4 regions of the Mesobacillus sp. MER 48 genome follow, and region 4 is predicted to be linked to each of the others. Evidence: predicted binding sites of a transcription regulator. Region 4 holds the regulator's gene; each other region holds the start of a gene.
What was found. The regulator Rex, encoded in region 4, represses fermentation and respiration genes when NADH is low (regulators of the CRP and FNR family bind a similar motif). The targets are predictions, from matches to a motif close to TTGTGAAATATTTCACAA.
Positions count from the first base shown of each region.

Region 1: a site for Rex is predicted at 1,759-1,776, ahead of M3593_RS04480 (L-lactate dehydrogenase). Genes of this name have one in related genera too.
Region 2: a site for Rex is predicted at 1,327-1,344, ahead of hcp (hydroxylamine reductase). Genes of this name have one in related genera too.
Region 3: a site for Rex is predicted at 1,609-1,626, ahead of M3593_RS09125 (TorD/DmsD family molecular chaperone). Genes of this name have one in related genera too.

Region 1 covers NZ_JAMAUR010000001.1:868,270-871,412, reverse strand. The annotation lists gene rpmG (50S ribosomal protein L33) at 1-55, shown strand, start outside; gene M3593_RS04490 (5-formyltetrahydrofolate cyclo-ligase) at 303-872, shown strand; gene M3593_RS04485 (DUF92 domain-containing protein) at 862-1,650, shown strand; gene M3593_RS04480 (L-lactate dehydrogenase) at 1,814-2,764, shown strand; gene M3593_RS04475 (hypothetical protein) at 2,920-3,117, shown strand.
Region 2 covers NZ_JAMAUR010000001.1:635,200-638,342, reverse strand. The annotation lists gene M3593_RS03225 (YppG family protein) at 124-669, shown strand; gene M3593_RS03220 (Hsp20/alpha crystallin family protein) at 712-1,182, opposite strand; gene hcp (hydroxylamine reductase) at 1,407-2,708, shown strand; gene M3593_RS03210 (Crp/Fnr family transcriptional regulator) at 2,763-3,143, opposite strand, start outside.
Region 3 covers NZ_JAMAUR010000002.1:585,216-588,358, forward strand. The annotation lists gene M3593_RS09115 (outer spore coat protein CotE) at 1-385, shown strand, start outside; gene M3593_RS09120 (4Fe-4S dicluster domain-containing protein) at 495-1,406, opposite strand; gene M3593_RS09125 (TorD/DmsD family molecular chaperone) at 1,716-2,333, shown strand; gene M3593_RS09130 (molybdopterin-containing oxidoreductase family protein) at 2,486-3,143, shown strand, end outside.
Region 4 covers NZ_JAMAUR010000012.1:55,968-59,110, forward strand. The annotation lists gene M3593_RS22390 (GNAT family N-acetyltransferase) at 1-38, opposite strand, end outside; gene M3593_RS22395 (CPBP family intramembrane glutamic endopeptidase) at 279-1,010, shown strand; gene M3593_RS22400 (YdiK family protein) at 1,014-1,214, shown strand; gene M3593_RS22405 (redox-sensing transcriptional repressor Rex) at 1,239-1,895, opposite strand; gene moaC (cyclic pyranopterin monophosphate synthase MoaC) at 1,921-2,415, opposite strand; gene M3593_RS22415 (ABC-F family ATP-binding cassette domain-containing protein) at 2,596-3,143, shown strand, end outside.

The DNA.
Region 1 (3,143 bases), on a different contig from region 4:
TAAGAAATACTGCTCTAGAGATAAGCGCGCGACAGTACATCGCGAAACAAAATAAGCAGCGGGATTTTTCCCAGCTGCTTTTTTGTTTGCCAAATTTCCATAGAGTGTTGGTCTTCCATGCACCATCGCATTTTAGGGTTTCAAGGCAAATACCGAAAGACTTCTGAACTGAACTATCTAAAAAGGCAGTCAATTTGCACATGAGCCTATCCAAAACCCTTTTTCCCACATGGTGTGAATGGTATTGTTAATACATAGATGTCAGGTACAAACAAAATAGCAAAGGGTTGGGGGAAAGAAGCATGGATACCAAAAAAAATCTCAGACAGTCGACAAAGGAAAAACTGTCAAAACTTAACCTGCCAGAATATGAAGATCAGTCCTATCAAATCGCACAGCAGCTGTTTCGTTCTGATGAGTGGATTTCAGCGACAACAGTAGCTCTCACTGTGTCGAAGGCTCCTGAAGTTGATACTTTTCAGCTCATCAGGAAGGGCTGGGAGCAGGGCAAAAGAATCGTTGTCCCTAAATGTGAACCTAAAACGAGGGGCCTTGATTTCAGGGAACTGAAGCGATTCTCACAGCTCGAAACCGTTTTTTATGGGCTGTTGGAGCCAATTGTCTCCGAGACCGTTTCAGTGGGCCGGGGAGAAATCGATTTGGTTGTGGTTCCTGGACTTGCGTTTTCGCATAACGGTTATAGACTTGGTTTTGGAGGAGGTTACTATGACCGTTTCCTGGCAGACTTCCAGGGAATGACAGTCTCCCTGGCTTTTAAAGATCAACTGGTTGATGAAGTCCCCGTTGAAAGCCATGACATACCCGTACAGAAAATCATTCACAGCGAAGGGGTAATCCATATTGGGAATTGATCAGATTTTGATCATAGGGTTTATCGCAGGAGTTGCTGGCATGTCTGCCTATTTTCAGCTTCTTAAACCATCTGGGGCTTTCGCGGCTTTTTTGACGGGTATATTGATATGGGCGGGATTTGGAATTAAGGGAATGATGTTATTGGGGGTTTTCTTCCTCACCTCCAGCCTGCTGTCCAAATATAAAAGCCAGCGCAAGGAACAATTGGGTGAATTACATGAAAAGGGCTCGGCAAGGGATTGGGCGCAGGTAGCAGCGAATGGGGGAACTGCAGCATTTGCTGGTCTGGCTAATTTCATATCCCCCGATCCTGTGTGGTTCATTGTTCTGGCGAGCTCCCTTGCCAGTGCTAATGGTGATACATGGGCTTCGGAATTAGGCGTATTGAGCAAAGTACAGCCATTATCGATCAAATCTTTTAAAAGGGTGCCAAGAGGAACTTCAGGTGCGATTTCAACTGTTGGAACAGCTGCAGCTGCGGGAGGTGCCTTGTTGATTGCCCTGACTGCTGATTACCTGTTTGCGATGGGCGCAGGGTGGACAGTGGCGGTTTTTCTGTTGGGTGTGACGGGAACGATGATCGATACCCTGCTCGGGGCTTATGTCCAGGCGGGATTCACATGCGTCAAATGCAATTTGCTCACAGAGAAAATACAACATTGCTCGGAACCAACCCGTCATGTTTCCGGGCTGGTCATGATGAATAATGATGCAGTCAATTTTCTCTCATGTTTTACAGCGGCCTTGGGGGGAATGTTATTATATAGCATCCTCTAACACACAGCTGAAAAGCTTTGATTTTTCTTCCATAAATAAACTGGATTGAATTGTAACAAAGTGTTTATAATGATAACGTTTACTCTGTATAACAGCAATACATAATCATTGTGAAAAAAAGTACAATTAAGTCATCAATTATAATCTTAGGGGGAGATGCGATATGAAAAATCGTGTAAACCGTGTTGTTCTGGTTGGTACCGGCTTCGTTGGATCGAGTTATGCATTTGCGATGGTCAACCAGGGTGTAACAGAGGAATTAGTTCTTGTCGATCTGAATAAAGAAAAATCTGAAGGGGACGCAATGGACTTAAATCACGGGATGGCGTTCGCTCCTTCACAGACGAAAATATGGTTCGGTTCCTATTCTGACTGCAAGGATGCAGACCTGGTGGTACTCTGTGCAGGCGCAAACCAAAAGCCTGGCGAAACAAGACTGGATCTTGTGGAGAAAAACACGAGGATTTTTAAAAGCATAGTAGATGAAATTATGGCCAGCGGTTTTGACGGTATTTTTCTTGTCGCGACCAATCCGGTTGATATCCTTACCTATGCTGTCTGGAAATACTCGGGACTTCCAAAGGAACGAGTCATTGGCTCAGGGACCATCCTTGATACAGCCAGATTCAGATTCTTGCTTGGGGACTACTTCAAGGTGGATTCACGTAATGTCCATGCTTATATCATAGGGGAACATGGGGATACCGAACTGCCAGTATGGAGCCATGCGGATATTGGCGGGAAGCCGATTGCCAAGATGATTAAAGATCAGGAAGATTACAGGCATGATGACCTGGAGGAAATCTTCACGAATGTACGGGATGCCGCCTATCACATCATCCAGCGTAAAGGCGCAACCTATTATGGAATCGCCATGGGTCTTGTTCGATTGACAAAGGCCATCCTGCAGGATGAGAACTCCATCCTGACTGTATCCGCCCATCTGGATGGCGAGTACGGACACGATGATATCTACATTGGTGTACCAGCGATCGTCAATCGTAATGGAATCAGGGAGATCGTTGAATTGCCGCTGGAAAAAGAAGAACAGCAAAAATTTGACCATTCTGTAGAGGTTTTAAGAAAGGTCATGGATCCTGTCCTGAAGGCGTAAAAAAATGGGCTGTCCGTAAAGCAGCCCTTGTAACTTTTTTAAAAATTGAAACCGCTTTCTTCTATTATATATGGAACATTTTCTAACCCATCTTTTTTTGGTATGAAAGGATAAAAATGTGCTTTTATTCCTAAAATAAAAAGGGAGGGATATATATGGCAAGAAAAGTGGTTTCGATTTTTATGCTTGGCCTGGCGGGATACCTTGTATTCGGTAATAGATACCGGGTCATGAATATGCTTCTGGGAAACAGGTTCCTGCGCCGTGTGGCAGTGGGTTCGATCATGGGACTGCCCGGAATCAGAAGCAAGATGATGGGTTCATTATTTTCAGGACCTTCGGAATTCCAGTAAAAAGACCTTAAAAGGTCTTTTTCTGC
Region 2 (3,143 bases), on a different contig from region 4:
ATTGAAACTTCCGACAACATATTTCATTCTTAGACAAAACCGGAAGCCTTTTCCAACACTTTCACCCATTGGGCGGTTTGATCATATACTATCGTAATGAATTATTGGAGGAGGATGTTCGCCATGTTTGGCCGCAGAAATAAGACGAATGCCTACCAGCCCCAGTGGTGGGTGAATCAATACAGTCAAGACCCTTACCTATATAATGGGAACAATCACAATTTGAACCGGCAGCAACCGCTCCCTCAACCATATAACACACCATATTGGAATGCCATGCCGGGGAACTGGCAAAACCAATATTCTCCGCAAGGTTACCCTGTGAATCCTTATATCCAGGGGAACCCTCAGTGGAATCAGCCATACCCAATTGCCGAGAGCAAAAATAACTACCCGAAAATGCTTTTTCAAAATCCGCTAGAACCTGAAGATGACCCTATTTATGGTTACTATAACCCGCAGGCTGATTATCAGAATTATAACCCATATCCCCAAAATGCTTTTATGCCAAAGCAGCCATCAGGCATGCAGTCGATCATGAATTCGTTTAAAAGCCAGGATGGAAACCTGGATATCAATAAGATGGTCGATACAGCTGGCCAGATGATGAATGCAGTGACCCAGGTTTCATCACTTGTCAAGGGACTCGGCGGAATGTTCAAAGTCTAAAAAACAAGCAGGCACTTATGCCTGCTTGTTTTCGTTAAACAACTATTCATCAATAAAAATATCAATTTTCTTTCCCTGTTTTTTAGCGATTTTAATTTCAAGCAATCCATTGCGATAGGAAGCACGTGTCTTTTTATCATTTATAGGATGAGCAAATGGAATTGTCCGGCTAAACTGCCTGGAGGAGGCCATATGCATTTCTGTTTTTGCGATATCGTTGATTTCTGAAGTCATTTCGGTTTTATTTACAAGGATCGTCAGCGAGTTGTTGATGACATCAATCGAGATATCCTCTTTTTTGATCCCTGGCAATTCTGCGGTCACAACATATTCGCTCACTGTTTCATTTACTCGTACACCGAGGGATGTCTGGGCTAAGGGTTGCCTGAAAAAATCATCAATGCTTTGCAGGAAACCTTTGACAGGCTTCTCCTGCATCAACTGGTTCATTGATTTGAACCACTGTTCGAGAGTTTCATGTTTTTTTGGGCGATCAGGATGGTTGGTTGCCATCTTCTCACATCCTCCTCTGCAAAAATACTTATAATAGTCTATGTAGCATGGAATGTCCCTGTTCAAGAAGAGGGTATCTTTCAAATAAATGCACTTTCAACAGTTCGCCGTACTTTTTTGAACACTTTGTGAAAAATGCATTTAGTGTGATTTAGGTCACATAACCGATTTTTCAACCTCTGTATGCTGAAACAGTAAATAAAGCAGAAAAGGGGAATACACATATGTTTTGTTACCAATGTGAACAAACGCCAACAGGAGGATGTAAAGTTGTTGGTGTATGCGGAAAAGATGAAACAATCGCAAGTCTTCAGGATACGATCATTTTTGCACTGAAAGGCATTGCAGCCTATAGAACCCATGCGAATCAGCTTGGATTCACGGATCCGTTCGTAGATGCAACGACCCACGAAGCATTATATATGACGTTGACTAATTCAAACTTTAATGTCCAGGAACATATTGATATGGCGATGAAGGTGGGCCAATCAGCTGTACGCGTGATGGAAATGCTTGATGAGGCGCACACTAGCCGCCTTGGCATCCCTCAGCCTGTAAAGGTAAGCCAGAACAAGATAGAAGGCAAAGCGATCGTTGTTACGGGGCACAATCTATTCGCGCTTGAAGAATTGCTGAAGCAAACAGAAGGCAAAGGTATCAATATTTACACGCACTCTGAGATGCTCCCTGCTCACGGTTATCCAGCCTTGAAAAAATATCCTCATCTTAAGGGTAATATCGGGAAGGCTTGGTTCGACCAGCGCCGTCTGTTTGAAAAATTCCCTGGGGCAATCCTGGCAACGACTAATTGCGTGATGCCAATCAAGGGTTCCTATGCAGATCGTATGTTTACATACGAAGTTGCCGGTCTTGAAAATGTAAGGAAAATTGAAAATGAAGATTTCTCCATACTGATCGAAAGAGCATTGGAGCTTCCAGAGGCTAACATGGAATCGGAAGAAACATTGGTGACTGGCTTCCATCACGAAACAGTGATTGGTCTGGCTCCTGAAGTCATAGAAGCAGTCAAATCAGGAAAAATCAAGCGTTTCTTCGTGATTGCCGGTTGTGATGCACCGGGAAAAGGCGGAGAATACTACCGCGAGCTTGCAACATCCCTTCCTCCAGAAGCGGTCATCCTGACAACTTCTTGCGGCAAGTTCCGTTTCAATGATGTCGATTATGGGGTAGTGCCTGGAACGAACATCCCTCGATATCTGGATCTTGGACAGTGCAATAACTCCGTATCTACAGTTAAAATTGCCAAGGCACTTGCGGATGCTTTTGAATGTGATGTAAACGAATTACCGGTGAGTATTGTCCTTTCCTGGTTCGAGCAAAAAGCGGTCGCAATCCTGCTTGGACTTTTCAGCCTTGGAATCCAGGACATCCGCATCGGGCCAAAGCCCCCTGAATTCATTTCCAATGGCGTGATGGAGGTCCTGCAGGAAACATTCAACCTGAAGCTGATCACATCTGCCCAGGAAGACTTGGAAACAATGATGGGTCTAAGCAAGACAGAATAACAGATTTAACGCCCGGGGCTAACTGCCTCGGGCGTTTTCATGCAGGTGAACTTATTAGACTAGCTCGTCCAGCAATACATCAGGATCCAAGATCATATTCCCGGCTGAATCAGTGGAAATTAGATTGTCTTTTTTCATTTTGGTCAGCGTCCTGCTGACCGTTTCCCTGGTGGTGCCAATCATATTGGCCAGGTCCTTGTTCGTGAAATCCGTCTTTAACAAAACAGTGCCATTTTCCTGCTTGTCTCCGTGAAGCTCACCCATCCTGATCAAAAGCTTAATGATTTGTTCGTAGGTGTTATTAAGGATTTGGGCTTCAAGTCTTTCCTGGAGGTCAACGATTTTCTCGCCAAGCACCTTGAATACCTTGATGCTTAAATGAGGGTTATCGACCAGCACCTTTTCGAATTGTGAAATTGGGACAACGACAAGGCT
Region 3 (3,143 bases), on a different contig from region 4:
GGTTGAGGTAAACGGGTCCTACGAAGCCAACATCTGGTACTCCTTTGATGATAATACAAAAACAGAAGTAGTCACGGAGAAAGTAACTTACTGCGATGTCATCAAGCTTAAGTACCGTGATCCAGATTGCATGGATGACCATGATGTGCTCGTTGAAGTCCTTCAGCAGCCTAACTGCATCGAAGCGGTCATTTCGCCAAATGGCAACAAAATCATCGTTCACGTCGAAAGGGAATTCCTGGTCGAAGTCATCGGTGAAACCAAGGTTTGTGTCGTCACTCACCCAGGCGGATGTGACTGTGACGAGGACGAGTGGGGTCACGGAGTCGATGACGATGAATTTGAAGACTTGAACCCAGACTTCCTGCTTGGTGAGGAAGAATAACATCGAACTAGGAAGCTTCTACTTCCTAGTTTTTTTTTACGCAATAAACAGGCAGCAGCTACCCTGTAAGGTAACCCGGGGTCGCTGCTGCCTGTTTTCGTTCATGTATTTATAAGAAGAAATTCGGTTTTTCAACAGAGCTGCAAATTGGACATAATTCTGCTGCTCTCCAGGAATGGAAGGGAGTATGGCATTTTTGGCAGTTAGTTTTGATGACCGGGAATCTCTCTTCATCACTTTTATGGACTTTAGGGAAGATTTGCACTGATTTTTCTCTGCATATGTCACTGCAAAGACGGCAGCCGCTGCAGTTATGATCCGTAAGTTTCAATGAATCATCAACAAGGCGGAATACATCAGAGGGACAAATCGCAAAACATGCCTCGCATAATGTACAATCCTCTTGATTCAACTTTACCTCATAAAATGACCAACCTTTAAAAAGGTTCGAGGTTTTGAAGCTGCTTTCATTGAACCGCCATTTGATTGGAGTCATAGAAGAAAGAACGGTCTTTTTGCTGTCTGAAGTAAGCTTGGCAAAAAAGGCACGTCTTGATATCAGGAGCTGATCTCCTATATCTAATTCAACTTTATTTACGAGGGATAGTGGCTCAAATTCCATTTTCGCGAGCAGTTCATTTGTCCGCTTGACTTTCTCCTTTAGCTCCTCGCACATCAATGGATCATGGACGCGTCGTATTCCTTTCTTATGATAATAAAGAAGTTCAGTGACAGTAGGTAAAGCAGAACCATCCTCCAATAAAATATGATTTTGGATGATTCTCCTTGGTGGTGACTGTCCTTTAATCGCCTGTACCGGGCAAATCGTGATACAGACACCACAAGTCGTGCATGATTGTTTGCTAATATTTATTTCGCCATTTTCCACACGTATGGCTTCTGTGGGGCATTCGTCTATGCAGGCTGTACAGGAACTCATGTGACTGATTTTTCTTGTACAGGAGGAGGAAATCTCCAATTCATAACTCAAGCTTTCAATCCAATTGCCAATCAGCGACATTGAAGGTCACCTCAACATTCATTTTTACTACACTACCATTCTACGATTAAAGTCTTTTAAAAAAGTCGTGTTCGCCAGAAATTCATATAGATGTTAAGGAATGTTCACAAAACCTCTAGCACAAATATAGAAAAAAAGCAGGTTAGAGCGGACTTAGCACAGTGTATGGCGGGAAGGTCAATGAAAATCTTCCAGTCTTATTAGGTGAAATCCTTCACATACTAAAAGGCTATTCTCCACAGAATGTTTGTTGTTTCACAAACTTGCTTGAAATATAGTGAAGATGTAATCGAAAGGTGGTGTAACCAGATGATTGAGTCAATCGAAAAGAGAGCCGGAACTGCGGTGGTTTTTAACATTATTGCAGACTTATATAAGCCGCCTGTTTTGGAGACCTGGAAAGAGATGGAGCAAAACCATTTACTGAAAAGGCTAGAGTTACTGGCCAGGGATTTATATGGTTTTGAATCTTCATTAGACGGGATCTTGCCTGATGACTTTGAACAATTATGCAAAATACATAAAAAGGCGATCGGGTCAGCAGAAGAGAAAGCCGTCCTTCCGATAGAGTCGCTATATAAACCGTGGACCCAGGATGAAACTTGTACTCTTCCATTTGCTCGGGAAAAAGGCTACCTGCAAGGTGATCCGGCCCTGCACATTACCTTCCTCTTAAATGAACTGAAAATGGAAATTCCAATGCAGTACAAAGGCATTCCCGATCATATATCCATTCTGCTTGAGCTGGCAGCATACTTCATCGAACATGCTCCTGAAAAATTCAGCAGAGAGTTCATTGAGGATCACCTGGACTGGCTGAGTGAATTTGAAATAAAACTTAAAGAAAAATCGATCCATTCTTTCTATGAAGGGATTACTCGTTTTTTAATAAAAGTTATTGAAGCGCAGCAGAAAATGGATAATTAAAAAGGTCTGCAACATAAGGTGGTGATGCTTTCGGTGCGAGCAATGAGACGATTGCAAAGAGGGAAGGCTGGGTTTGATCTGTTCAAGGTTTGTGAAGCAGCCTGCCTGACTGAAGGCGGAAAAGGGTCAAGAGAAAAAGGAGGGCTAGTATAATGCTAGAAACAAAACTATCAAGGCGGCGATTCATAAAAGCTTCTGCCGCGACAGCTGCCCTGGCATCTGCGGGGACTGTTGGCTTTAATGAATGGTCTAAAGAATATGTAAAAGCTAGTGCTAACGCGGAAATTAAAGAAATTCCCAGTACATGCAATGCATGCTCCAGCAAATGCGGAATGGTTGGCCACATCAAGAATGGGCGTTTATGGAAGCTTACCGGGCATCCAGACCATCCATATTCCAAAGGAAAGCTTTGCGCCAGAGGACATGGGTATGCGACGGTTGTTTATTCTCAAGACAGGCTGACCCAGCCGCTGAAACGGGATGGAAAGAATAACTTCGAGCCCATTACCTGGGAGCAGGCTTATAAAGAAATTGCTGAAAAATTAAATAAGATCATCAAAGAGCATGGTCCCGAGGCGGTGGCGCTCACAGAAGACCCAAGAGCTACAGGAAAGTTCTATTCTCCACGATTTATTAATGCGCTGGGCTCGGCCAATTATTATACACATCATGTCGTTTGTTCAAATTCAAGAGATGCGGGTTTTCTTCATACAGTCGGAGTGACTGCTACCAGTGCGGACATCAGCAATGCAAAATATATTATGTTCATTGGCAGAAGCTACGGCGATGGAATCCGTCCGAGTTCGGTCC
Region 4 (3,143 bases):
TCGCGCAAAATCAGTCGGGATGTTTCCAAATAAATCATTTGGACCTCCAATCATTTTTAATTCACCTTAACAAGTATCTGGTAGTCAGGGAATACTAAGTTCGAACAACCAACTTTTTCATCCTGACCCTACAATTTGAACTTTCAAATCATTTACTAGTAGAATATAGAGAGTGTATAGATAAGCAAAGCTATCCCCGTATTTTATTTTACAGGCCAGCATATTATTACGTAAAATTTCAGAACATACATTTCTGCATTATTAAGGAGTTTTTTCGATTGAAAAAAGAATACTGGTACGTCATTATTGCCTATATTGTTATGCAGCTTTCAAGCCTGGTCGGTGTCCCAATCATTGCTTTCATCGGTGCTGCGATGGGAAAAAGCCTTGATGAAATGCAAACCCTTGCGATTCCATACTGGCTTGTGATCAGCTTTTCACTGACTCTTCTGATCATCCTGCTGATTTTAAGGAAGGAAAGAACCATAAATGCTGATTTGCGTGAAGTATCTTCGCCGGCAAGTTCGGCTGCCTGGGCTTTCGCCGGGGTATTCCTGGCCTTGTTCGCGCAGTCGATTGCAGGCAGCATCGAAAGCATGCTTGGAATTGAGATGGGCTCGGAGAATACTCAGGAAATCATCAAACTGATTGAAAGGTTTCCGGTTGTGATTCTCGTCAGCTCGATCATCGGTCCGATTTTGGAGGAAATCGTCTTCAGGAAGATTATTTTTGGCAGTCTGCACAGGAAAATGAACTTTTTCTTAGCAGCCTTGATCAGTTCCGTCATATTCGCACTGGCCCATATGGAGCCGGAGCATGTGATCCTATACTCTGCGATGGGCTTTACGTTTGCCTTCCTTTATGTAAAAACAAAGCGGATCATCGTGCCGATCATCGCCCATGTTACAATGAATACAATGGTTGTACTGCTTCAATCCGTATTCAGGGAAGACATTGAGAGAATGATAAAAGAAGCAGAGAAAATACAAAGCTTTATTGGGGGATTTTAAGTCATGAAGCAATCGCCTATGTTTTCAGGCATTGTCTACATCTTGTTAGGCAGCTTATTCACCTATTTCGCCATCCAAAATGTCAACGATACAGGCTGGGGATTTTTCAGTTATTTGCTCGTCCTGCTCGCAACGTTCGATTTCGGTTCCGGCATCAGAATGATCCTGTTCCATTTCAAACTGAAACAAATGGATAAAAAATAGCTCCTTCATCGAAGGAGCCATTTTTTATTCTTCAGAATCACTGTCTGTCGGATAATGCTTCAAGAAATAAATCAATGATTGCAATTCTACTGCCAGATCAATATGATGGATCCTGATTGAAGACGGTACATTCAGCCTCGCGGGCGTAAAATTCAGGATCCCCTTCACATTCGCCTGTACCAGTCTGTCCGTAATCGGCTGTGCTACCGCTGACGGCACGGTCAGGATCGCCACCTGGATGCCTTCCTCGACAACAACTTTATCGAGGTCATCCATGTGATAGACAGGTACATCGCCAATCTGCGTCCCAACCTTATCCAGGTCGACATCGAAGGCAATTTGAATTTTTGTATTATTGTTTTTGGAAAAATTATAATTCAAAAACGCCGTTCCTAAATTACCAACACCGATCAGCGCAACCTTCGTGAGTTCATCCTGGTCGAGCGTCTTTCGGAAAAAAGTCAGCAGGTAATTCACATTGTAGCCGTAACCCTTTTTACCCAAAGCCCCGAAATAGGAAAAGTCCCTTCTGATCGTAGCCGAATCCACTTTTACCGCTTCACTCAGTTCCGCGGACGATACCCTCTGCTTGCCTGAAGAATGCAAGTTCAATAAAAATCGGTAATACAGCGGCAAGCGTTTTGCAGTTGCCTGCGGAATCTTCATAGCATCATTCGTCATTCTCCATCCTCCACCTGTTCGTATTCTATTTTAACTTCTCATCTCTCTTAAAATCGCCGTTTTTCCCGCCAGTTTTCTCCACAAGATAGGTTTTGCCGATCACCATGCCTTTGTCAACGGCCTTGCACATATCATAAACAGTCAGCGCGCATGCTGATGCTGCTGTTAACGCTTCCATTTCTACCCCTGTATTCCCTTTTGTTTTAACTGCTGCAGCGATATTTAAAATATAATCATTTCCATTTTGCTCCCATTCAAACGAAAGGTCAATTCCTGTTAATGGAATCGGATGGCACATCGGAATGATTTCGGACGTCTTCTTGGCTGCCATGATGCCAGCAACCTGCGCGACTGCCAGGACATCACCTTTTTTCATCTTATTTTCAGTAATCCTTACATATATATCTTCATTAACGGTAATGCTTGAATGGGCGACTGCCGTACGGACCGTCTCAGGTTTTTCACTGACATCGACCATCTTCGCTCTTCCCTCTTCATTAAAATGCGTAAATTCTGCCATCTTCAAGCTCCTTTCAACCAAATAATACACTATTTTCACAAACTTGTGTGTGAACTTTGTTTCTATCTTCACATATAGAAGATGAAATTTTTCTGCCTTACCGCCTGTAGCAGGCCGCACATATTGCCGAGCCAATAGGATTGGGTTACACTATCCCTAAGGCATTAGAGGTGAAAAATAATGATTCTATTACAAGTCAATCAGCTATCAAAATATTTTGCGGCTGATCTTATTTTATCGAATATCAAGTTTGAAATACAGACCAATGATCGTGTTGCTCTTGTCGGCCGGAACGGGGCTGGGAAATCAACCCTCCTGAAAATCATTGCCGGCTATGAATCCCATGACGGCGGCGAGATCATCCGCCCGAAAGGAACATCAATCGGCTATCTTGCCCAGAATACCGGGCTGGAATCCGAGAAAAGTATTTGGGATGAAATGCTGGCCGTTTTTGATCATCTGCACAGCATGGAAAAAGACCTGCGCCGGCTTGAGGAAAAAATGTCTGATCCTAACATTCTGTCGAACGAGTCCGAGTATGAAAGAGTATTGAAGGATTATGACGTTTTGCAGGTCCAGTTCAAAGAAAAAGGCGGCTATCAGTACGAAGCTGACATCCGCTCGGTCCTGCACGGCCTGAACTTCCAGTCTTTTGATTATTCCACAAAAATCTCCACTTTAAGCGGAGGACAGAAAACAAGGCTTGCGCTCGCCAAGCTGTTATTGAC